One region of the Sphingobacterium sp. 40-24 genome, then DNA from elsewhere that is predicted to be linked to it. Evidence: riboswitches for the same ligand, from Rfam matches in the RefSeq annotation. Region 1 holds a riboswitch; the other holds the start of a gene.
The links. Region 1 has a riboswitch for fluoride ahead of BGP15_RS21640 (voltage-gated chloride channel family protein). Riboswitches for the same ligand answer to the same signal wherever they lie in the genome.
Positions count from the first base shown of each region.

Region 2: another riboswitch for fluoride. It lies ahead of BGP15_RS03105 (voltage-gated chloride channel family protein); the one in region 1 lies ahead of BGP15_RS21640 (voltage-gated chloride channel family protein).

Region 1 covers NZ_MKWH01000059.1:24,283-36,597, forward strand. Annotated here, with positions in the region: gene BGP15_RS21610 (DUF3945 domain-containing protein) at 1-1,291, shown strand, start outside; gene BGP15_RS21615 (type IA DNA topoisomerase) at 1,294-3,378, shown strand; partial or broken gene BGP15_RS21620 (ORF6N domain-containing protein) at 3,450-4,261, shown strand; gene BGP15_RS21625 (helix-turn-helix domain-containing protein) at 4,308-5,228, opposite strand; gene BGP15_RS21630 (NmrA family NAD(P)-binding protein) at 5,242-6,138, opposite strand; gene BGP15_RS21640 (voltage-gated chloride channel family protein) at 6,438-7,760, opposite strand; fluoride riboswitch at 7,791-7,857, opposite strand; gene BGP15_RS21645 (DUF1896 domain-containing protein) at 8,035-8,472, shown strand; gene BGP15_RS21650 (helicase-like domain-containing protein) at 8,459-12,315, shown strand, end outside.
Region 2 covers NZ_MKWH01000008.1:162,122-174,436, reverse strand. Annotated here, with positions in the region: gene mgtE (magnesium transporter) at 1-929, shown strand, start outside; gene BGP15_RS03105 (voltage-gated chloride channel family protein) at 1,068-2,306, opposite strand; fluoride riboswitch at 2,343-2,405, opposite strand; gene BGP15_RS03100 (DUF423 domain-containing protein) at 2,412-2,786, opposite strand; gene BGP15_RS03095 (GNAT family N-acetyltransferase) at 2,798-3,301, opposite strand; gene BGP15_RS03090 (GatB/YqeY domain-containing protein) at 3,338-3,787, opposite strand; gene BGP15_RS03085 (SDR family oxidoreductase) at 3,798-4,559, opposite strand; gene ubiE (bifunctional demethylmenaquinone methyltransferase/2-methoxy-6-polyprenyl-1,4-benzoquinol methylase UbiE) at 4,626-5,366, opposite strand; gene dnaB (replicative DNA helicase) at 5,751-7,361, shown strand; gene rlmH (23S rRNA (pseudouridine(1915)-N(3))-methyltransferase RlmH) at 7,775-8,248, shown strand; gene BGP15_RS03065 (hypothetical protein) at 8,275-8,421, shown strand; gene BGP15_RS03060 (PQQ-dependent sugar dehydrogenase) at 8,854-10,107, opposite strand; gene BGP15_RS03055 (hypothetical protein) at 10,262-10,507, opposite strand; gene murI (glutamate racemase) at 10,579-11,403, opposite strand; gene BGP15_RS03045 (glycoside hydrolase family 125 protein) at 11,457-12,315, opposite strand, start outside.

The DNA.
Region 1 (12,315 bases):
CGGCGATTTCGTTTCCAATTTCCTATCCAATTTTTGGAGACAGCTAAAAGATCCTACCAATTTCACATTCTTTAAAGTGCCGGCAGGAGAAGCTGTAGAAAAGGCAAAAAAATTTCAAAAGCAGGTAGATAACCCTACACCGGAGGGTAAAAAAGAAATGGAAAAACACGAGGTGAAAAATGAACCCGAAAAAGAACAAAAACAAGAAAATAAAAATGATATGGCAACAACACACACAACACCAGAAACAAACGAATACCGTTTCAAGCCGGAACAGATTGATTGGGAAACAATGAACAATCTCGGATTAAGCAAGGAATACCTTGAAAAAAAGAACCTCCTTGAACCATTATTGAAAGGTTACAAGACTAATGAGCTTGTACCTATTAGTATTAATCTTGGCGGTGCAGTAGTACGCACAGATGCCCGTTTATCGTTACAGCCTACACCAGATGGAAGTATCGTGGCGGCAGTACATGGTATCAGACGTGAACCCAACCTAAACTTTGAGTTCTTTGGACACAAGTTTAACGAAGAAGACAAAAAGAACTTGCTCGATACGGGTAATATGGGGCGTGTGGTAGATTTGAAAAATCCCAAAACAGAAGAAATGATGCCGTCCATTATCAGTGTGGACAGGCTTACCAATGAGCTGATTGCTTTAAAAACAGAATTTATCAAAATCCCTGATGAATTAAAGGGGATAAAACTGAACGATGTGCAAAAGCAAACCTTAATGGAGGGGAAACCTCTGTTTATCGAGGGAATGATTTCTACAAAGGGAACCACCTTTGATGCAAATGTTCAGTATAATGCTGACAAAAGATTTGTTGAGTTTTTGTTTGACAGAAACAACAATAACCAGCAATCCCAAAATAAGCAACAAAGTAATAAGCAAACCAGTCAACAAAAGCAATCGCACGAAGCTCCGAGAACTTTCAGAGGTAAGGAACTGACTGATGAGCAGTACAACAAATTCAAAGACGGACAAACCGTATATATTGAGTTGAAAGACAAAAAGGACCAGCCCTACCAGGGTTACATCACTTTCAATAAACAAGATGGAAAAACCAATTTTGAGTTCCCAAATCAATATAAGGAACGTGTAAAACCTACCGAAGCTCACAAAACACAAACTGCGGTTAATTCTGAAGGAAAAACCAACGAAGCAACCAAAAATGTGAAAGAACCTTTGCAAAAAGAACAGCAAAAACCGAAGAATGAAAAGCAACAGGAGCAACAGGAAAAACCGAAAGCTCCAGCAAAATCAAAAGGTAAAAAAGTGAGTTAATTATGAAAACAGTTATCGCAGAAAAACCAAGCGTAGCAAGAGAAATAGCCAGCCTGTTGGGAGCATCTGATAAAAAAGACGGCTACTTAACGGGTAATGGCTATTTTATTACGTGGGCATTCGGTCATTTAATTGGCTTAGGAATGCCCGAAGATTACGGGATTTCGGGGTTTGATAAGACTTCATTGCCTATCCTCCCGAACCCGTTCATATTGACCGTTAGAAAGGTCAAAAAAGACAAGGGCTACCAAGCCGATACGGGAGCATTAAAGCAACTGAAAATCATCAAAGAATTGTTCAACAAAAGCGACAGCATTATCGTTGCTACCGATGCAGGACGTGAGGGCGAGTTGATTTTTAGGTATATTTACGAGCATCTAAAATGCTGTAAACCCTTTGAGCGACTTTGGATTAGTTCACTTACCGAAAAGGCAATCAAGCAAGGCTTTGATAGCTTGAAAGACGGCAAAGAATTTGACGGATTGTATCAGGCTGCGCAAGGCAGAAGCCGGGCCGATTGGTTGGTGGGCATCAATGCTACACAAGCATTGAGTATTTCGGCAGGCAATGGTATTTATTCGTTAGGTAGGGTGCAAACGCCTACATTGGCTCTTATTTGTAAACGCTATTTGGAAAACAAAAATTTCTCTATTAAGAAGTATAGGCAAATTCAGCTATCACACAACAAAGAAAATGTTGATTTCAAAAGCCTTTCCAAAACCAAATGGGAAAACCAAAAACTTGCCGATGATACATTGAAAGCCATTCAGCGAAGCGATACGGCAACAATTACATCGGTAGAAACCAAAAGCGTTACAGAGCAACCGCCTTTGTTGTTTGACCTTACAGGACTGCAAAAGGAAGCTAATAAAAAGCTCAACCTTTCTGCCGAAGAAACCCTGAATATTGCCCAAAGCCTTTACGAAAAGAAGTTTATCACTTACCCACGCACCGGAAGTAAATATATCCCTGAAGATATGTGGGCTGAAATTCCCAACCTTGTAAGAGCATTGCAGAATAATGAGCAATTTAAACAAGCGGTATCAAAAGTAAAATGGGGTCGGTTTAATAAGCGTATCGTAAACGATTTACGTGTGACAGACCACCACGGTTTACTTATTACCGACAAAATTCCGTCTGCTCTCAAAACGGACGAAACGAAAGTTTATAATATGATTGCCTTTCGACTGCTCGAAGCCATATCACAACCTTGTATCAAAGAAGTAACAGATATAGCGTTGCAAGTATCGCATTACGATTTTACGTTGAAAGGCTGTAAAGTTTTGGAAGCAGGTTGGCGTTTGATAAAGGGAACTTTCTCGGACGAAGACACTGAACCAATTCAGGACTTACCCGATTTAAAAAAAGGTGACGAACTGAACATTAAGGAAGCCATTTGTTTAGAAAAGAAAACCAAACCGCCTGTGCTTTATACAGAAGCCGGGCTATTGTCGGCAATGGAAAATGCAGGAAAGGAAATTGAAAACGAGGACGAACGGAAAGCCCTGCAAAATATCGGTATTGGCACGCCTGCTACAAGGGCAGCGATAATCGAAACGCTGTTTACCCGCAACTATATCCAACGAGAAAAGAAATCCCTGATACCCACTGAAAAAGGATTGCAGGTATATGAACTAGTAAAAGACCGCAAAATTGCAGATGTGGCAATGACCGCTGAATGGGAACTTGCCTTGCAGAAAATAGAAAACAATGAAGCTGATGTCGGAGCATTTCAAACAGAAATGGAAAAATATGCAATATCTATTACCGATGAACTATTGCAAACTTCCATTGCTCAAAACAACCTGCCTAAACTGAATTGCCCGAAATGTAAAAGCCAGCAACTCATCATCCGGGATAAAATTGTAAAGTGCCCTGATGAAGTTTGTAATTGGATACAGTTCCGTAATGTGTGTGGCGTACAAATTAGGATAGCCGATATTGAAAGTCTTATCAATAAAGGTAAAACTTCACTTATTAAAGGAATGAAAAGCAAGGCAGGAAAGAAGTTCGATGCCTTTATCATATTGGATGAAGAATACAAAACCTCTTTTGAATTTGAAAAAAACAAAAGTTACAAAAAGTAATGGAAAACAAACCTACCATTAGCACAATGGAAATCAAGAGCCTGATTTATTCCTTACGTGGAAAGCAAGTAATGCTAGATAGCGACCTCGCTTCCTTACACCAAGTGGAAACAAAGAACCTCAACAAAGCGGTAAAAAGAAATATGAAAGGTTTCCTATTTCATTTTGCTTTCAATTGACAGATGAAGAATTTGAAAACTTGAGGTTCCAAATTGGAACCTCAAGTTTAAACTATGGTGGAAGACGTTATCTACCTTATGCTTTTACCGAACAAGGTATTGCAATGGCATCTGCTATACTTCGTTCACATATTGCTATTAAAGTGAGCGTTGAAATTATGGAAGCTTTCGTAGAAATGAGAAGAATGCTAATCAGTAACGCCTCTTTATTTCATCGTTTGGATAAGATTGAATTGAAGCAATTACAAGCCGATCAAAAATTTGAGAAAATCTTTAAGGCTTTGGAAAACGACAAGCTCCACAGCGAAAAAGGTATCTTTTACAACGGACAGGTTTTTGATGCCGATGCTTTTGTTTCTGATATTATCCGTAGTGCTGGAAATTCCATTATCCTGCTTGATAATTATGTGGATGATACGGTGCTGACCTTATTGAGTAAGCGCAATACAAATGTAGCCTCCACCATACATACCAAATCTATCAGCAATCAATTACGGCTGGATTTACAACGGTACAACATCCAATATCCTCCCATTATTGAGATTGAGATTTTCTCCGATGCTCACGACCGATTTTTGATTATTGACGATACGGAACTTTACCATATCGGGGCATCACTCAAAGACCTGGGCAAAAAATGGTTTGCCTTTTCACGAATGGATATTGAAGTTTGCAGGATGCTTCAAATATTGAATAAACAATAAAAACCTCTCGTTTCTATAAAGAGTTTGTTTATACCATTCTCAAATTTCAATTGAATGATTTTCTAAATTCTAAAGGAGATTGGTTAGTCTTACTTTTGAATATTCTATTAAAAGATTGAGAATGCTCAAAACCTAATCCATATGCAATTTCACTAACCGTCAAATCTGTTGTTGAAAGTTTTTCTTTAGCTTTTAAAATCAGTTTATCGTGAATGTGTTGCTGCGTGGTCTGTCCTGTCAATATTTTAAGTAAGCCACTTAAATAGTTTGGCGACACGTTTAATTTATCCGATACATATTGAACTGTAGGAAGTCCTCTTGAAGCCAGATCGTTGTCGTTAAAGTAATCGTTTAATAATTTATCCAGTCTGTCCAGGATTTGATGATTAGTGATTTTTCTTGTCAGAAACTGCCGCTCATAAAACCGTTCGGCATAATTGAGCAACGTTTCTATTTGTGAAATAATAATATGCTGGCTGAACTTATCCATATTCGTGTGATACTCCTGCTGAATACCCAGAATAATATTCTTCAATAGTAATTCTTCCTTTTCCGATAGGAATAATGCCTCGTGTACATCATAACCAAAGAACTCGTATTTTAAGATCTTATCAGCGAGGCTCGTATGCCATAAAAAGTCAGGGTGAACAAGCAATATCCACCCTGAAAAATCGGGCGTTGCCTCTTTATCTATTTCAAAACTAAATAACTGCTTCGGTGCAGAAAAATACATAATCCCCTCATCAAAGTCATATTCCTGTTGCCCATATATTGCCTTAGAATACGAAGACCGTTTGAGCGATATGGAATAAAAATCGAGCATCCATCTATAATCACATACGTTGCCTATATGTCGAATGTCGGCACAATTAATCACACTGATAAGAGGGTGCTGTGGCTTGGGCAACTCCCTGACCTTATGGTATTCGCTAATGGTTTTTATTCGATATGTAGGCTTATTTTGCACAGTATAAAGATATTTATTTTTTATTGAAGACGGTTGCAAATTCGCCTGCAAAATCGGTCAATTTTACTTTACCCAATGATTGCGGTTTGTACAAATTGTAATCTTCGTAGGCATCCGTTCTTCGGCTGGCGTTCATTTCTGTATAACCTTTGGCAACCTGTGGATTGAAACCAATAGCCAACAGAGCATTTAAAAATTGTTCATCAGAAACCATCTGCCATTTCAGATCGGGTTTTCCAATTGCCTCGCCCAGCACTTGAGCCACTTTGTTTGGAGAAACTTCATCGCTGGCAATATAACGAATTGTCCTGCCGTTAAATGGTTTTTCCATCTCTTCTACAATGGCACTGGCAATATCTAAAGGCGAAACCCAAGGTTCTTTTTTATCGCCACCATAATTTTGGATAATTGCCCCCTGTGATTTGATAGCAGGTATAAATGCAAACATGTTATAGTAAAAGCCAACAGGTCGCATTTCTTTCAGGGAAACCGATTCCGGTAATTCTTTTAAAATCTGCTCTACCTCATAATGAATTCGGAGCATTCCGTTTCCGTGATCTGTATGTGCACCGATACTGCTCAAATGCACCACTTTGGTTACACCTGCCAATAGAATAGCCTGTACGTAAATATTAGCTATCCTTATCCTGTGTGCGTAAACATCGATAGTTTTATTGAAATAATTTGCGGGCGGTTCCATCAGATAAACGATGTTTGCACCTGTAAAAGTTTTCACAAGAAAACCTACGTCTTCAAGCGAGCCAACAGCAGGAACTGCCCCAATAGCTTCGATCTCATTTTGTCTGCCGACATTACTGCTGATAACCGTTACGGAATGTCCTTTTGCTACCAACCCTTCTGCAAGTGGTTTTCCGATATGCCCTAAAGAACCTGTCAATACAATTTTCATATTTTAAAATTTAATTATTGACAAAGTTCAGTGGTTTAAAAATCCGGGATGTAACCAAATCTATCTTTGTTGTAACCGAAAAAATAAGTATAAAAATTTCTCTATATCAACGACCGTTTTTAAATTATTGACAAGACAGAGCTTTACCACATCGGGTCATCACTCAAAGACCTCGGCAAAAAATGGTTTGCCTCTTCCCGAATGGATATTGAAGTCGGCAGGATGCTTCAAATATTGGGTAGTCAGTAAGTGTGTTAGCAATTTAAGTGGATTTAATATTTTTATCCTTTACAAATTGTTTATTTATGATTTCCATTGAGTTCAGTTAAGCGTTTTCCTTGGTGATTTGAAAATCTGCGGTTCTTTGGTTCGCCAATCATTTGTTTACCGTAAATACTAGTGTGGCCTGACAAGAGATACGAAATTACACAAGCGATAGCTACATATACACCACATTCAACACCAAATAGTTCAATTGCCATAATAATACAAGCTAATGGTGTATTGGTTGCTCCTGCAAATACAGCAACAAATCCCATTCCTGCCAAAAGTCCTGTTGGTAACGGAATGAATAAACTTATAGTATTTCCCAAAGTTGCTCCGATAAAGAATAACGGCGTTATTTCGCCGCCTTTGAAACCTGCCGAAAGTGTGATAATAGTAAAAGCCATTTTCAACGCAAAATCATATGCAGGTAATTGTTGGTCAAACGAGTGAACAATAGTTGGAATACCTAACCCAATGTATTTTGTTGTGCCGATTGCCCAAACCGCAAAAGCCACAATCACTCCGCCAACTAAGGGACGAAAAGGAGCAAATTCAATTTTTGATTTAAAAATCGCACTTGTTTTATGAATGACCTTGCTAAATGTTGCGGAACATAACCCAAAAATAATCCCTGCAATAATTGCATATATAATATTTAGAAATGAAATGTTGGGTACAAAATTGATGTGATAATGTGTGTGATGTGTCTGCCAAAGTTTGGTAACTAAATCGGCAATAATTCCTGCGGCAAATGCAGGAAAAATAGCATCATATTTCAGTCGTCCGATTAGAAAAACTTCCAAACCAAAGACTGCACCTGCTAATGGTGTTCCGAATACGGAGCCGAAACCTGCGGAAATAGCCGAAATAATTAAAATTTTTCGTTCGCTCTCTGTCAATCGAAAAGGTTTGACAAATTGGTCGGCAATAGCACCCGCCATTTGTAAAGCCGTCCCCTCACGTCCTGCCGAGCCGCCAAAAAAATGCGTAGCAATAGTTCCGATATACACATACGGAGCCATTCGGAACGAGATAATTTCTTTTGGATTGTGAATGGTGTCAATAAGCAAATTATTTCCTGCTTCAATGTCTTTGCCCAAATAGTAATAGAGCAAACCGATGAAAAAACCACCAATTGGCAATAATGCAATTAACCATAAATGATTTTCACGATAATTTGTAACCCAGTCCAATGATTGCAGAAAACCTGCTGAAGCACTACCAACACAAAGTCCGATAAGCAAACATAAAAATGTCCATTTAAGGATGTAGGAAATTGAAGGATACTTTCTGAAAAATACTTTCGTAGATAAATTGATTTTTTGACCGAATGACTTTTTGTTATTTATTGACATAACCAACCCGATTAAAATGTTAAACATTTAATTTAATCAGGCGTCATCAGCTTTTAAAAGCGGTTGGGTAAGGAAGAACACCATTTCCTTTTGGAACGACAAATGTATTAAAAAAATATTATAATATATCTGCCGTAAAGAAATATCCTTTTTGTCTTTTCATTCTATTACGCCAAATACCGCCTCTCAACGCCAAACCTTGCAACATTCACAAAGGCATTTGCTTCCGCTTATAATTTTAGGCTTCAAGCAAAATTCTAAACAAAATTATAGTATGAGTACACAGCAAAAAGACCTATCGTATTTCAGGTTACGACTGCAAGAATTATTAAACAGCAGCTTCCCTGAAAAGGCACACGACCAAAAGTTTATCGACCAACGTTCATCGTGGGCTGCCAATGCTTATGAGGTGGCTTTCCGTTCGGGAAACGTAGTTGAGCAATGCAACGAGATTGCCAATTATATCCTGTTTGAAAATCTGCATTTCTCCAAATTCGATACGGTTTTCCAAGTCGTATGCAATGAGTTTGATACCCTAATGGCAGACGAAGAACTACGACCGTTCGCTCTTAAAATGTTCACCGTCTGTGAGCCTGTTTTCTCCAACTATAAATTAACTGATGATTTCGCTTACACCTATGAGTTTGATGCTCTTTATACCGAAGTAACTGGAACCATTGCAATATGGATAGAGAAAAATGGGCTTCAGTAAAAAGCAACATCTCCAACAAAACATTGATGCCTTACGAATTGCTTTTAAACTGGAAAAGGAGAACCGTCAAGCCACCGTAGGCGAAAGACTGCTAATGATGCAATACAGCGGATTTGGCGGTCTTAAATTCGTGCTGAACCCCATAGCGGATGATATAGACATCAACCATTGGAGAAAAACCGAACATAACCTTTTCCCGATTGTGCAGGAACTCCACCAACTGCTAAAAGAAAATCCCCAAGACGAAAAGCAATACCGCAGGTACGTGGACAGTATGAAAAGCTCGGTACTAACCGCTTTTTATACACCACCGCAGGTGATAGATGCCATTTCGCAATCAATGCGTGATAAGGGTTTGCACATTGACAAGTTCCTTGAACCATCGGCAGGTATCGGATCATTTGTCGAATCCTTTGCAGGGAACGAAACCAAAGTTACAGCCTATGAAAAAGATGTGCTCACAGGAAAAATATTAAAACAGCTTTATCCCGAAAGCACTGTCCGTATAAGCGGTTTTGAAGAAATACCCGAAAAAGAACAAAACAGTTACGATGTTGTTGCCAGCAATATCCCTTTTGGCGATACTTCTGTTTTTGACCTTTCGTATTCTCGTAGTAAAGAGAGTGCAAAAGTTCAGGCTGCCCGAAGCATTCACAATTATTTCTTTCTGAAAGGTAACGATATGCTCCGTGAGGGCGGTTTACAGGCTTTTATTACCTCACAAGGGATTTTAAACAGTCCGAATAACGAGCCTATACGCAGAGCGTTGATGGAAAACAACGATTTGGTATCCGTAATTCGCTTACCCAATAATCTATTTACTGATTATGCAGGTACTGAGGTCGGCAGTGATCTTATCATTCTCCAAAAGAATACAGCAAAACAAAATCTGACCGAAAGAGAAGATTTATTTTGCCAAAGTACGAAAACAGGCTACGGTACGCCAAGCAATGCTTTGTTAGATAAAAGTGGACAAATTGTACATACACATTGGAAAGTAGCTACCGACCCTTACGGGCAACCTGCTTTAATCTATACACACAACAAGGGTGTTGAGGGCATTGCAAATAGCCTTGAACAGATGCTTTCCGATGATTTTGGAAAGCATTTAAACTTGTCTTTGTACAAAGAAAAACGGAATGATGAACCTATTGTTCAAATTCCGACACAGCCCATTGTTACACCTCCAGTTATTGAACGTGAAATTCAAGAGCGTGAAATCATTCAGCCGGAACAACATCGTTTAACACAATCAGCCATCATACTGGAAAGTCCGCAGGAATTAAAACAGTTAAGCATTTTCGACCTGTTTGAAAATGATGATGAAAACATAGCGGTTTTAACTCCACCAAAGAAAGCAACGAAATCTAAAAAGCAAACTACCAAAAAACAACGGGCTAACATTGGTCGCCAAATCGACCTGTTCAGTTCAGCAATGCAGCAACCTTATACGCCTTCAGTTTCCAATGGCTCGGTCAATAGAACCGTTCCACCCAACGGAACAAAACAGGAAATTATTCGCGATTTATTTTCGCAGTCTAACGGAAATGACCAGGCTGATAAACCAGCTATTTCCGTACCTGTTCTTGCAGCCATTCCTAAGCCTGCTCCGTATAGTGGCGAATTGCAATCGTTCCATCGTAACGATTGCCTTGTGGTTGATAATGGTTGGGTAGGTCATTTACAGGAAGTAGATAAAGTGGATAAAACTGCAATGTTCTACCCATTGCAATTACCTTCTTTACAGAAAGCAAGAGCCGAAGCGTATATCGGAGTACGTGATATTTACCAACAGCTTTACAATAAAGAAGCGGAACTACAAACCGAACATAAGGCAGAAAGAGAAAATTTAAACCAACTGTACGATGCTTTTGTAAAAAGGTACGGTAGTCTGAACAGTGCCGATAATATCAAGCTGATTAAGACGGATAGTGCCGGAAAAGAAATCCCTTATTTGGAGCGTGTAAAAGGGAGTGTTATCCATAAAGCGGATATTTTCAGCCATCCTGTAAGTTTTTCCACGACAACATTAGCAACCGATAATCCCGAAGAAGCATTAGCATCCTCATTGAATAAATACGGAAGTGTTGATTTGGACTATATGTCCGAAATCAGCAGTATGTCTGCAGATGCCTTGAAAGATGCTCTGCACGGTCGTATTTTTTATAATCCCCTGCAAAGTGAATACGAAATTTCCGAACGCTGGATAGCCGGTAACGTGGTAGAAAAAGCACAGGAAATAATAGAATATGTAGAAAGCAATCCCGAAAATACCGAAGCAAAGCACAGCCTTATGGTATTGGAAGAAGCCCGACCAAGACGTATCGAATTTGAGGAACTGGACTTTAACCTTGGTGAACGCTGGATACCCACAGGTATTTATGCCAAATTTGCTTCGCACCTGTTCGATGCGGAAGTGAATATCCATTATTCCGACAGTTCCGATAATTTTTCCGTAATCTGTAATCGGGGCAATCAAAATATATGGGTAAAATATGCGGTAAAGGCTGAAAGCAGGACGTTTGATGGCGTTGCTCTGCTCAAACACGCTCTTGTCAATACGACGCCCGATATCACCAAAAAAGTCGAAATAGACGGCAAGGAAGTCAAAGTAAAGGATATGGAAGCCATACAGATGGCAAACACTAAAATTGACGAAATACGTACCGCTTTTACCGATTGGTTACACGCACAGAGCAATGAGTTTAAAAAAAGGCTAACCGACCAATACAATGATAAGTTTAATTGTTTTGTTCGCCCAAACTATGATGGAAGCCATCAGGAGTTTCCGGGATTAGACCGTAAAGCATTGGGCATTGAAGACCTGTACGGAAGTCAAAAAGATGCCGTATTGATGATTAAACTCAATAACGGTGCTATCTGCGATCACGAAGTAGGTGCAGGAAAAACATTGATAATGTGTACGGCAGCACAGGAAATGAAGCGTTTGGGACTTGCTCATAAACCAATGATAATCGGGCTGAAAAGTAATGTGCACGAAATCGCCGAAGCCTATCGCACTGCCTATCCACACGCTAAAATCCTCTTTCCGGGCAAAGAAGATTTTACACCGCAAAAACGCCTGCGAATTTTCGGAGATATTAAAAACAACGATTGGGACTGTGTGATTTTAACACACGACCAATTCGGTATGATACCGCAATCGCCAGAAATTCAAAAGGAAATCCTCGAAATAGAATTGGATAATGTGGAGCGAAACCTCGATGCGATGCAGTCGCAGGGAGCTGAAGTAACAAGAGGTATGCTTGCCGGGTCCATTAAACGGAAAGAAAACCTCGAAGTAAAGCTAAAGACTTTACAGCACGATATTGAAAATCGCAAAGATGATATTGTCGATTTTAAAATGATGGGCATAGACCATTTATTTATCGACGAGAGCCATCAGTTTAAAAACCTGATGTTTAACACCCGTCACAGCCGTGTAGCTGGATTGGGTAACGTGGACGGTAGCCAAAAAGCGTTAAACCTGCTGTTTGCAATCAGAACCATACAGGAGCGTACCGATGCAGATATGGGTGCAACCTTTCTTTCGGGTACAACTATCAGCAATTCATTGACGGAATTGTACCTGCTCTTTAAATACCTGCGACCACGGGCATTGGAAAAACAAGGTATTAACTGTTTTGATGCGTGGGCAGCAATCTATGCCCGAAAAACGACTGACTATGAGTTTTCGGTTGCCAACAATATTGTGGCGAAAGAACGTTTTCGATACTTTATCAAAGTACCCGAGCTTGCACAGTTTTACTCGGAAATTACGGATTACCGTACTGCAAAGGATATTGGTATCGACCGACCTGTAAAAAATGAAATCCTGTATAA
Region 2 (12,315 bases), on a different contig from region 1:
TCTTTCGGCATATTAAAGTTTTTGGAAGGAAAGCTGAAACGCTCAATTTTATTTATGTAGTTGATGAGAAAAACGTATTGATCGATGACTTGAAAATTGGTCAATTACTACTATCGGATTCTTCTACTAAGATTTCCGACTTAATTGACTACAATTTTGCCGCGATTAAAGCCTCTACACCCATGGAAGAGGCCTTCGAGATTTTTCAAAAATATGACCGCAGTGCTTTGCCTATCGTTACAGAAGCAGGGGTGTTGGTTGGAATTGTGACATTTGATGATGTGTTGGACCGAATTGAAGATCGCGATACAGAAGATATCCAGCGATTTGGAGGGATGGAAGAATTGGATCTGGCTTATACCAAAACCCCCTTGTTGCAATTGATTCAAAAAAGAGCTGGCTGGTTAATCATTTTGTTTTTTAGCGAAATGCTTACAGCCTCAGCAATGGGCTTTTTTGAGGGGGAATTGGAAAAAGCGGTTGTGCTTGCTTTGTTTGTTCCTTTAATTATATCCAGTGGAGGTAATTCGGGGTCGCAGGCGGCATCTTTAATTATTCGTGCCATGGCGCTCGGAGAGTTAAAGCTTAAAGATTGGTGGTATGTGATGAAGCGCGAAGTTTCTTCCGGTTTAATTTTAGGTGGGATATTAGGTTCGATCGGATTTCTACGGATATTGGCCTGGCATTTTCTTGGTCTATATGACTATGGTCCTTATTGGATTTCAATTGGCTTTACGGTTGCGGTTTCCTTATTGTTTATTGTTTTATGGGGAACTTTGTCGGGATCGTTTATTCCATTTATCCTACGTCGGTTCGGTTTGGATCCAGCGACAGCATCAGCGCCGTTTGTTGCAACGTTGGTGGATGTCTCCGGATTGATTATCTATTTTACTGTTGCAGCATTCTTTCTGCACGGAAAACTACTGTAGTTCAGATGTCATCTATCCATTCTTGTAATCTGCACTCTTCTTTTTAGCATGTTTTTTTGTCCGATCTTGTGTTTATTTGAAGTAGTCCATAATGGAACACAAGGAGATAGACAAAGAAGCTGAAAGCGTATTGCTTGTTTATAAATTGAGTCTGCGGTATAATTTTTCCTTTAAACCGCCTTTTTGTGCAATATAAATTCCTTTTTTTCCGGAAAATAAAAAAGCGACTATACACGCTATCGCTATAAATAAGATAGGTTGAATCCCAAATAATTCATAACCCATTACAATACAGGCGAGCGGGGTGTTTGTAGCGCCTGAAAATACGGCTACAAAGCCCATGGCAGCCAGCAGGCTGATGGGAAGCGGAATAACGGTGCTTAATGCACTCCCCAAGGTTGCCCCAATAAAAAATAGCGGGGTGACTTCTCCGCCTTTAAATCCGGCAGAAAGGGTAAAAGTCGTTAAAAGCAATTTAATGATAAAGTCATAATAATTCGACTGATCGACAAATGCATTCTGAATCATTGGTATGCCAAGTCCAATATAGCTGTTGCTGTGAAATAACGTAATGATAAGTACCAAAATAATACCGCCAATCGCCGGTCTAAGCAGAGGATATTTAATTCGTTTGAATTGAAGGCTAAAGAAATCGCTGGCAAATGTAAAAAGCCATGCTGTAACGCCAAATAGAATGCCTGCGGCAAGGCTAAATCCAATATTGGTTAAGGACAGCATTGGAATAACATCATGAAGTGGATAATGGGTGTGTGGAATATTCCATAATTGACAGCTGAAGTTTGCAAAAAAGGCGGTAAATAAACAGGGCAGGATACCGAAATATCTTTTTTTGCCAATCAATAGTACTTCCAGGCCGAATATCGTTCCGGCGAGCGGGGTGCCAAACACAGCGGCGAATCCTGCAGTGATGCCGATCGAAATTAAGATGCGACGTTCAGTTTTATCGAAGTCAAACCAGCGATTAAGCTGATCGGAAACTGCTCCACCGATCTGTACAGCAGTTCCTTCACGGCCTGCCGAACCCCCAAACAGATGTGTAAGTAAAGTTCCGAATAAGACAAGCGGCGCCATGATAAGCGGAATGCGGCGTTGGGGACGAAGGTATTCTTCAATCAGCAGGTTATTTCCTTTGCTTGATGGATCGCCCCAATACTTATAGGACAACGCTATGGCAAATCCCGCTAGGGGAAGTCCATAAATTATCCAAGGATGAGCCTCCCGGTACTGCGTTACCCAATTGAGGGAAAAGAGAAAAAACGCACAAATAGATCCGACAATGAAACCTATCGCACTACAGGAGATAAGCCATTTAAGAAAAAAATGAAGATTGCTTTGATTTGAATGTGTTATAGCCATAAGTCTACACTTTATATAAAATTGTTGTTTTATACTAAAATAGTAGACGTCATCAGCTTATCAGGGCGGTTCAGGGCAGACATCATTGCCATATTTATTTCAAATCTACAAAAAACGAACGATAACAGCAACCCAGCCTGCGATCATAAGCAATCCGCCGAGCGGGGTAATTGGGCCAAGAAACTTTAGATTCTTTTTCCAGTATTCAGCAAACGATAGAAAATATATACTTACAGAGAATAAAATAGTTCCTAGTGTGATCAGATAAAATGCCACTCGTTCAGACTGAAGCTCAAACCGAAAATTGAATCCTAGAATCAATAGGGTTAGTGCAGCATACATTTGATATCGCACGCCGACCTCAAAGGATTCCAGTTTTTCAGCGGATAGGATTTTTTTGAACGCATGGGCTCCAAATGCACCTAGGATAATAGCGAAGCCGCCAAATAGAGCGGCCGTGATGATGACAACGTTTTGCATGCCTGAATTTACTAAATTGTGGGTTTAATCATATCAATATGAAGGATTCCGTAATCAGGGTAGGGCTCGGAGATTTGTTTAAACCCTAATTTTTCATAAAAGGATTTTAAATGAAATTGTGCGCCTGTTTGTATCTCGCCTTCACCAAATTCTTTATAGAGAGATTCGATGGAATGAATCATTAATTGTTGACTCAAACCGGTTCCGCGAGCTTGCTCAGCGACAATGACCCGACCGATGGAAGCCTGCGGATAGGAGAGACCAGGCGGAACTAATCTCGTGTATGCAATGATATCATCATTGTGTTCCGCCCAAAGATGGAGACAAGCAAAGTCCTTATCGTCCAATTCAGGATATAAGCATTCTTGTTCCAAAACAAAAACTTCCATTCGAAGCTTTAAGATACGATACAGTTCTTTATTGTTGAGTTCATCAAACTTCTTGAGGTTCCACTGAAAATCCATCATTAAAATAAAAAAAAGAGTCAAATTAAATCGATATATCAGGGAAGACATACCCGATTTAATTTGACTCGAGTGATTTGAAAACTTTTATGCGAGAAGACTTTTAACGACTTCAGAGATTGTTTTGCCATCAGCTTGTCCTGCAAGCTTTTGATTTGTTGCACCCATTACTTTACCCATATCTTTAATGGAAGAAGCTCCTGTTTCTACGATAATTGCTTTGACAATGGTTTCAACTTCTTCTTTGCTTAACTGTTTGGGTAGGTAAGCCTCGATTACTTTTTCTTCCTCAACTTCAATTTCATACAGATCTTCACGGTTTTGAGTCTTATAAATTTCAGCAGATTCGCGACGTTGTTTGACAAGTTTTTGTAAAACTTTAATCTCCGCCTCCTGGCTAAGATCTTCTGCATGACCTTTTTCTGTTTTCGCTAAGAGGATAGCTGCTTTAATCGCACGTAAACCACGTAATTTTGCCGTGTCTTTTGCGATCATTGCTGCCTTAATGTCTTGATTTATTTGTATTTCTAATGACATGATATTTGAATTATTTTCGATTGACAAGTGTGCCTGTGGCCTGCGCTGTAGGCATGATTAAGAGATCGTTGATATTAACATGTGCTGGTCTGGTAATGACGAAAAGGATCGTTTCCGCAATATCTTTCCCTGTTAGAGGTTGTACACCATTGTAAACATTTTTAGCTCTTTCTCGATCTCCATGAAAACGAACTTCCGAAAACTCTGTCTCTACCATTCCGGGATCGATGGAGGTTACCTTAATGCCTTGCGTTAGCAAATCAATACGCATCGCTTTAGTCAATGCGTCGACAGCATGTTTGGTGGCACAGTACACATTTCCATTCGGATACACCTCTTTCCCTGCAATAGATCCTAAATTAACAATATGAGCGCCGTTGTCGGTATCCATAAGGGGTATCACAGCTTTACTTACATACAATAAGCCTTTGATATTGGTATCAATCATTCTGTCCCAATCGCCGATATCACCATCTTGAATAGGATCTAATCCCTGGCTCAACCCAGCATTGTTGATGAGAATATTTATTTTTTTCCATTCGGGGGGCAAACCTCCAATTTGGTTTGCAACTTGCTTAGCATCTCGGACATCGAGCTCAAATATATGGATCTGAATAGTCGGGTAGGCCGCAAGTAGTGTATCTCTTAATGTTTCTAAACGGTTTAACCTGCGCGCGCAAAGTAAAAGATTATACCCCTCTTTCGCTAAAACTTCGGCACAAGCCTGACCGATGCCGGAACTTGCTCCTGTAATAAAAACTGTTTTAGTCATATATTGTAACTAGTTGGTATTTAAAATTTAATCAGATTTTCCCTAAAAAAAAGCGCCTCGGTCACCCTATTTTGTAGCAATATAGATGGTACAGATGCCAAACGTCTGTGGTCTAACAATAGTTTCATTAAAACCAGCTTTTTTGTTTATGGCCACGAACTTTTGGCCGTCCGGAAATTGAGCAACGGATTCCGGTAAATATTCATATGCACTGGAATCTTTTGAAAAGAATTTTCCAATGGTTGGTGTGATAAACTTGAAATAAAAATTATACAATTGTTTAATGGGGAACTTTTTCGGATTAGAAAATTCTAAAATAACAGCTTTCCCACCAGGCTTTAATACGCGGTATATATCCGATAAGCCCTTTTCCAGATTTTCAAAATTGCGGACACCAAATGCTACAGTAACTGCGTCGAAGGTGTTATCTTCGAATTGAAGCCGCTCAGAATCTCCTAACTGAACTTCAAATTGATTCGCTAATCCCTTGCTTGCAATCTTTTTCTTGGCGACTTCAAGCATGCCTTGGGAGATATCGACACCAATAATCTTTTTTGGATTCAAGATTTTAATTGATTCCAGTGCAAAATCACCAGTTCCTGTCGCTACATCCAACATCAGTTGCGGTTTTATGGACTTTAAGGAATTGATGGCTTTTTTACGCCATATAATGTCAATACCCAAAGACATGAAATGGTTCAAAAAATCATAGGAATGCGAGATATTGTCAAACATATCTGCTACCTGTTTCTTCTTCCCATCGTTGGTGTCTTTGTAGGGCTTTAGTGTTGAGGAATCGTGCGTCATTTTACAAAGATACAATATATGAATATTTTTCGGTGCTAAAAAAGGGATTTGTTTTCATATCAAAGTCAGTTTATTTTGATGGTAGTGGAGGATATTGATTTGTTTTTGACCATTTTGCTTATTCACAATAGTTTAAGTTATTAACATTTTTTAAAGTATTGATTTTGAGTGGTAAATTTTTATTTTCAACATCTTTTCAACAGTAGGTGTTGAAAACTAATCCTGTAAATCTGTGTCCATCAAAGCTTTTTGGGGGTTCGGATCTGATCGTCGAATTTCCCTGTTTGTAAATCCTCATGGTGGTGAATTTTATTTTTTATACATTTGTTATCCTATCTAAAATTTATAAGGATAGCAAAGCTATATTTCTGATATAATATCATGATGAACGACAGTAATTTTGAAGCGAATAACACGGATAATAACAAACGGGGTAATTATGGCGAACGTCGTACCAAATTAAATAATTTGGTGAGCGGTTTGGGTAAACTTCCGCCGCAGGCAGTGGACCTTGAAGAAGCTGTCCTGGGTGCTTTGATGCTGGAGAAAAATGCACTGAGTGAAATTATTGATATTCTAAAACCAGAATCGTTTTACAAAGAATCGCATCAAAAGATCTTTGAAGCAATTTTTGGCCTTTTTCAAAAGACTTCTCCAATTGATATATTGACAGTTACCTCGGAACTTCGACGGATGGGGGCTCTTGAAATGGTCGGCGGTGCCTACTATATTACGCAATTGACAGACCGCGTGGTTTCTGCAGCTAATATTGAGTATCATGCCCGTATTATTTCTCAAAAATATATTCAGCGTGAGCTTATTAAGGTTTCTACCGAAATTATCAATAGTTCATATGATGAAACATCAGATATCTTCGATCTTTTGGATCATGCCGAAAAAAGCTTGTTTGATATCGCGCAAAATAACTTGCGAAGAGATTCAAGAAAGATGGATGATATTATGCGTGAGGCGATTTCTAATCTTGAAATGCTCCGGGATCGCACAGATGGTCTAACAGGTGTGCCTTCGGGTTTAACAGCCTTGGATCGTATGACTTCAGGTTGGCAGCCTTCTGATCTTGTTATTATTGCAGCACGTCCAGCGATGGGAAAAACTGCATTTGTACTTTCTGTCGCGCGTAATGCCGCTGTGGAACACGGTAAAGCAGTCGCCGTATTCTCGCTGGAGATGTCATCTGTTCAGCTCGTCAATCGTCTAATCGCTGGTGAAACCGAAATTGAGCAAGAGAAATTGAAAAAAGGAAATCTTGCTGATCATGAATGGCAACAATTACATTCGAGAATTGGTCGATTAACTGATGCGCCTATTATTATTGATGATACGCCGGCGTTGAACGTGTTCGAATTTAGAGCAAAATGTAGGCGTCTAAAAGCACAATACGATATCCAAATGGTGATCGTCGATTACTTGCAGTTAATGCACGGTAAAGCAGACGGTAAAGGCGGGGGTAACCGGGAACAAGAGATTGGTAGTATTTCGCGCGCGTTGAAGTCTGTAGCTAAGGAATTAAATATCCCCGTGCTTGCATTGTCGCAATTGAGCCGTGCAGTAGAGTCAAGACCGGGCAATAGTAAGCGTCCTATGTTGTCCGATTTACGGGAGTCTGGTTCTATTGAACAGGATGCTGATATGGTTCTTTTCTTATATCGACCTGAATATTATGGTTTGACAGAAGATGAAGAGGGACGTCCTACTGCCGGTGTCGGTGAAGTTATTATTGCAAAACACCGTAATGGTGAGACCGGAATTGTTCCACTTCGCTTTGTGGGTAAATTTGTGAAGTTTGTGGATTTAGAAGATGAGTTTTCGGGTATGGGTGGTGGAGATGGATTCGGTGATGCGCCGGCTACATTTTCTGCTTCGGCCTTGAATCCGTCGCCAAACTTTGCAGATGATTTTAGTGCTGGAGGTTTTAGTGGAGGTATTACTATGCCCTCCCGAATGAACGATATGCCTGATGATGCGCCATTTTAGTGGTTAATTTTACATAAGTATTCCTAAATAACAGAAAAAAACCGAATGATTTAAATTCGGTTTTTTCGTTTACCGCGTCCGGCTTGTTTTCGCTAGTAAAACAAGGTTATTATCCATTTTCAACGTGATGTATTAAGGGTGTACGCAAAAATAAATGTTTTAAAACTAAATGAACAAATGGGGTTAATGTTTTTTTGTCGTTTTGATTGTTTTTATTTTAAATAAAATCGGAACTTTGTGCGCCTTTGGGTTTATTAGAATGGTAGCTTTTAGACTTAGTATAACAGGTCTTAGACAAAAGTTGGTGAACAGTTTTTCGACAATGACAGGAAGCTAATGGATATTCATTATTTTGGATCGAGCAAGTTAGCTTTTATTTGGCTATTGATGGCAAAAACAAATAATATATTTCGATGAAAATAACATTACTTTGTATAGGTAAGACGGATGACAAATACCTAATTGAAGGTATTGAAAAGTACATTAAGCGATTAAAGTTTTATGTGAACTTCAGTATTGTCGTTATTCCCGATATCAAGAATGTCAAGAATCTTTCTGCTGAACAGCAAAAAGATAAAGAGGCTTTGCTGATTTTGAAACAGCTACAACCACAAGATCTAGTAGTTCTGCTAGACGAACATGGAAAAGAATTTCGCTCCTTGGAGTTTTCAGCTTATTTGGAAAAAATGATGGTACAAAGTGTTCAGCATTTGGTATTTATTATAGGAGGCCCCTATGGGTTTGACCAAAAGATTTACGATCGGGCAAAATCAAAAATCGCTTTATCGAAGATGACGTTTTCGCACCAAATGATTCGTTTGTTTTTTACAGAGCAGCTTTATCGTGCTTTTTCCATCATGAAGGGGGAGCCTTATCATCACGAATAATATGGAAAAAAGTCCGTAACTTCATCATGAATAAAAACAAGCTTATGAATTTGCCCAACAAACGAGATTATCACTATAAAAGTGACGAAGGAGAGAAAAATAGCCAATTGAATAAATACATTATGATTGCTTGTATTATTGTCGTGATCTTATTGGCCTATTTTTTCGCATAGCTTAATGTCCTTCCATACGGATTTAGTAAAAGAAATAAATCTCTTACTTAATATCCGTATGGAGGATATCAGCAGATGATTTTAATAAATTTCAATTGAATTGTTTAAGCAAGAACGCTTAATTTTTGGGAGAAGATTGGCAGGTTTTGCGCGTTCTTTTTGGGGCGGTGTTGTTTACGAATCCCCAGTTGGTCATATAGAATGACAAGGGATTAATTTCTAATAATTTTTTCATTTTTTCTTTTTTTACCATATAATAATTTATTGATTCGCTAATAGATGATCAATAATCGAGCCAAACTATGGTATTTGTCATGTTCGAAAAGAAATATAGAAAATAAGATCAATAAAAGTAGTTGAAAGTGTGTTTTTGAGGGCCAAGTCAAAATAAAACGCAGCCCATTTGAGAGGGGCTGCGTCGAATCAAGGAATTTATTTTTTATCAATTTTATATAATTTTCCGATATCTGTGATAGCGTACAGCGCGCCATCTTTTCCCTGCGTGATATCTCTAAATCGTTGTCCTTCACTACCTAATAGACGCTCTTCTCCAACCACCTTGTTATCCTTCAGTATAATTCTGGCAATGTGCATGCTGCTCAAACCGCAAATAAAGAGATTATTCTTCCATTCTGGAATATTCTGTCCGGTATAGAATGTAATTCCACTAGGAGAGAGGACCGGATCCCAATAATAGACAGGTTGTTCCAGACCGTCTTTTTGTTGTATACCCGCACCAACTTTATCGCCTTTATACTCTATACCATACGTAATCGTTGGCCATCCATAATTCTTGCCAGCTTCAATTCTGTTCAGCTCGTCGCCGCCCCGCGGACCAAATTCGGTTTCCCAAAGATCGCCAGTTTCCGGGTGTAAGGCGAGGCCCTGAGGATTGCGATGTCCATAACTGTAAATTTCCGGACGGACATTTGACTTGCCTATAAATGGATTTCCTGGAGCAGGCTGTCCATCAGTAGTGATCCGTAAGATCTTGCCTAATGCAGCATTTAGATCTTGCGCTAATGGTCTTGTAACCAAATCAGATCTTTCACCCGTACTTAAAATAATGTTTCCTTCTTTATCAAAGATAATACGGCCACCATAATGCAGATTCCCTTTATGAGCCGGAGTAGCTTGATAGATCACCTTAGCACCTTCTATCGATTTCTCGTCTGCAGACAGTTTTCCTTTTGCAACAGCCGTTAACGTCCCAGCAGCGGTATTATCAGAGAAAACCCAATAAATCATACGGTTTGATTCGAATTTTGGATCAAGTCGTAATCCCAAAAGTCCACCTTGCCCACTGCTATTGACTTGAGGTAAACCTTTTATTGGGTCACTTAATTTACCGTCCGCCGTTGCAATGCGAAAATTCCCCTCTTTTTCTGAGATTAATAATCGGCCATCAGGCAGCGCGGTTATGCCCCACGGAGATTTTAATCCCTCAGCAATTACTTTACCTTCGAACGGCGTGCTTATTTTTGTACCCCGAATTCTCGTTTGTCCAGCAAATGCTGGTTTATAACTTGTGTTTGCCTTCTGTGTTTCTACCGGTGGGTAACTTGTTGTATCAGTTGCAGCATTTGAACTGCTATCCGAACTCGAATTTGAATTCGCATGGTTGGAATTACATGCGGTTAATCCTAGAGATACTGTTAAGAGGCTTATTGTCAGTTTGGTTTTCATTATCTGTGACTTGTTTTTTGGTCTGATTATCTGCTTGAAGATATTAAAAATTAATGAAATATTATTTTACAGAATGTAATAATATAAATATATAACTCTATTAATAAGAAAGGGAGGATGCTAGCCAGCCAATAGATTTTAAATATTAAAAGAGTTATTTTTCCGCCAGGCAGTGTTTTACGATTCGGTGGAGTTCAGTTTCCTTGTTTACATAATAATCACTTATATCTAGAATCGTGTTTGTGTTTAAATTGTAGATACACACCGGTACATAGTTAGGCTGGGCAGATGTCTCGAAAGTTTTAAAATAATCTGCACTTTCCTGAATACTTGAAAATTCTTTGGATTCACAATGTTGTGTATCCTGATTGTAAGCAATGGTTATAAAGTTCTTTTTCATTGTACTAGCCTTTTTATCAACATAACGAAGACCAGGGAGTAAAAGTTTTAAAAATCATTGCCTTTTATTTGTTAAACACTGATGTGGCTTGCGGCTATTGGCTTTCCAAAAAATATTTTTGCTTTACTTTCAAAGTCTCTTGGATCATCTGTCGTATAGAAGGCCAATTGTCCATTTTGGGAACAAATAGTTTCAATCTCCTGATGACGATGGAGATAGTCCCTTAAGCTATTTGCAACAATTGGACCCTGAGAAATGATATTGATATTGCTTGGTGTATATTTTTTGATTACGGGCAGCAATAAGGGATAGTGGGTGCAGGCAAGCACAATAGCGTCGATCTGATCGGACTGTTGTAAAAGTTCCCGTATATTTTTTTCTACAAAGTAATGAGCGCCTTCTGTATTGATTTCGTTATTTTCTACTAAAGGGACCCAAAAAGGACAGTCATGTTGAAAAACTTCTATTTCTGGATTAAATTTATGTATTTCTATTTTATAGGATTCAGATTTTACCGTTCCCGTAGTAGCTAAAATCCCGATCTTATTAGTTTTCGTAAAATTGTGTACAATTTCGGTAGTGGGTCTGATGACGCCGAGGACTCTCTTTCCCGGCGGTAGATCATGTTGTTGTATGGTTCTTAATGCTTTTGCTGAAGCTGTATTACATGCCAGAATAACAAGGTTACAGCCTAGATCAAAAAGTTTAAAAACACATTGTTTGGTATAGTTATAAACGGTTTCAAAAGAACGTGTACCATAAGGGACCCGAGCATTGTCCCCTAAATAGATATAATCGTACTGAGGTAAAAGATGTTGAATTTCCTTAAATACGGAGAGTCCTCCGTAACCGGAATCAAAAATGCCAATCGGACCTGGTTTTAATAAATTATCCATAACACAGTGTTATAAGTTCTTCCACTTATAACATTGTGTTACAAGTTTCAGCTTTATTGAAGCAAAGATGGTTTCTCTTTGTATATTTTCCAAATTAATTCGCCAAATAATGTATTTGTCCAAGCAAACCAATGTCTTGTGAATTTTTTAGGATCGTTTTTATGAAAAGACTCATGCATAAATCCAGTTCCGCCATGCGTATTGACCAGCGTTTTGATGCAATTGCGAATCTCATCATCATTTGTCGAAGTTTGTGCTCGCATAATAATGGACATCGGCCAGATCATATCTCTTCCTATGTGAGGTCCGCCAATGCCTTCCGCTGCTGTTCCCTTAAAAAAGAATGGATTTTTATCAGACAAAACAAAGTTACGTGTACGTTGATAAACTTCGTTATTTAGATCGACAGCCCCTAAATAAGGTAGAGCCAATAAACTCGGAATATTTGCATCATCCATCATAAGATGGCTCGAAAAACCGTCTACTTCAAAGGCATATATCCGGCCTATTGTCGGATGGTCGATGATACCATATGTATTGACTGCTGTTTCGACCTCATTCGCAAGAGCTTCCATTTTGACAGCTAGTTCATGTTCATTTTTAACCTTTTTCAAAATTTCGGCAGATTGTCTAAGGCTAACGATCGCAAATAAATTGGATGGAATAAGAAAGGAGAAAATGGTAGAATCGTCTGACGGTCGAAAACTGGAGCAGATCAAACCAACTGGATTTACAGGATATCCGTAGCCATCTACTTGTAATGTATCGGAGCCTCTGGAGGTTGTACGTTCAAATTTGTACGGGCCTAGACTATCTTTACGCTGTTGCTCAACAAAAGTCTGATATATTTTATGTTGCGCTTCTAACCATTCTTCATTAAACGGGCTATTGTCATTCGTTTCTTTCCAATAA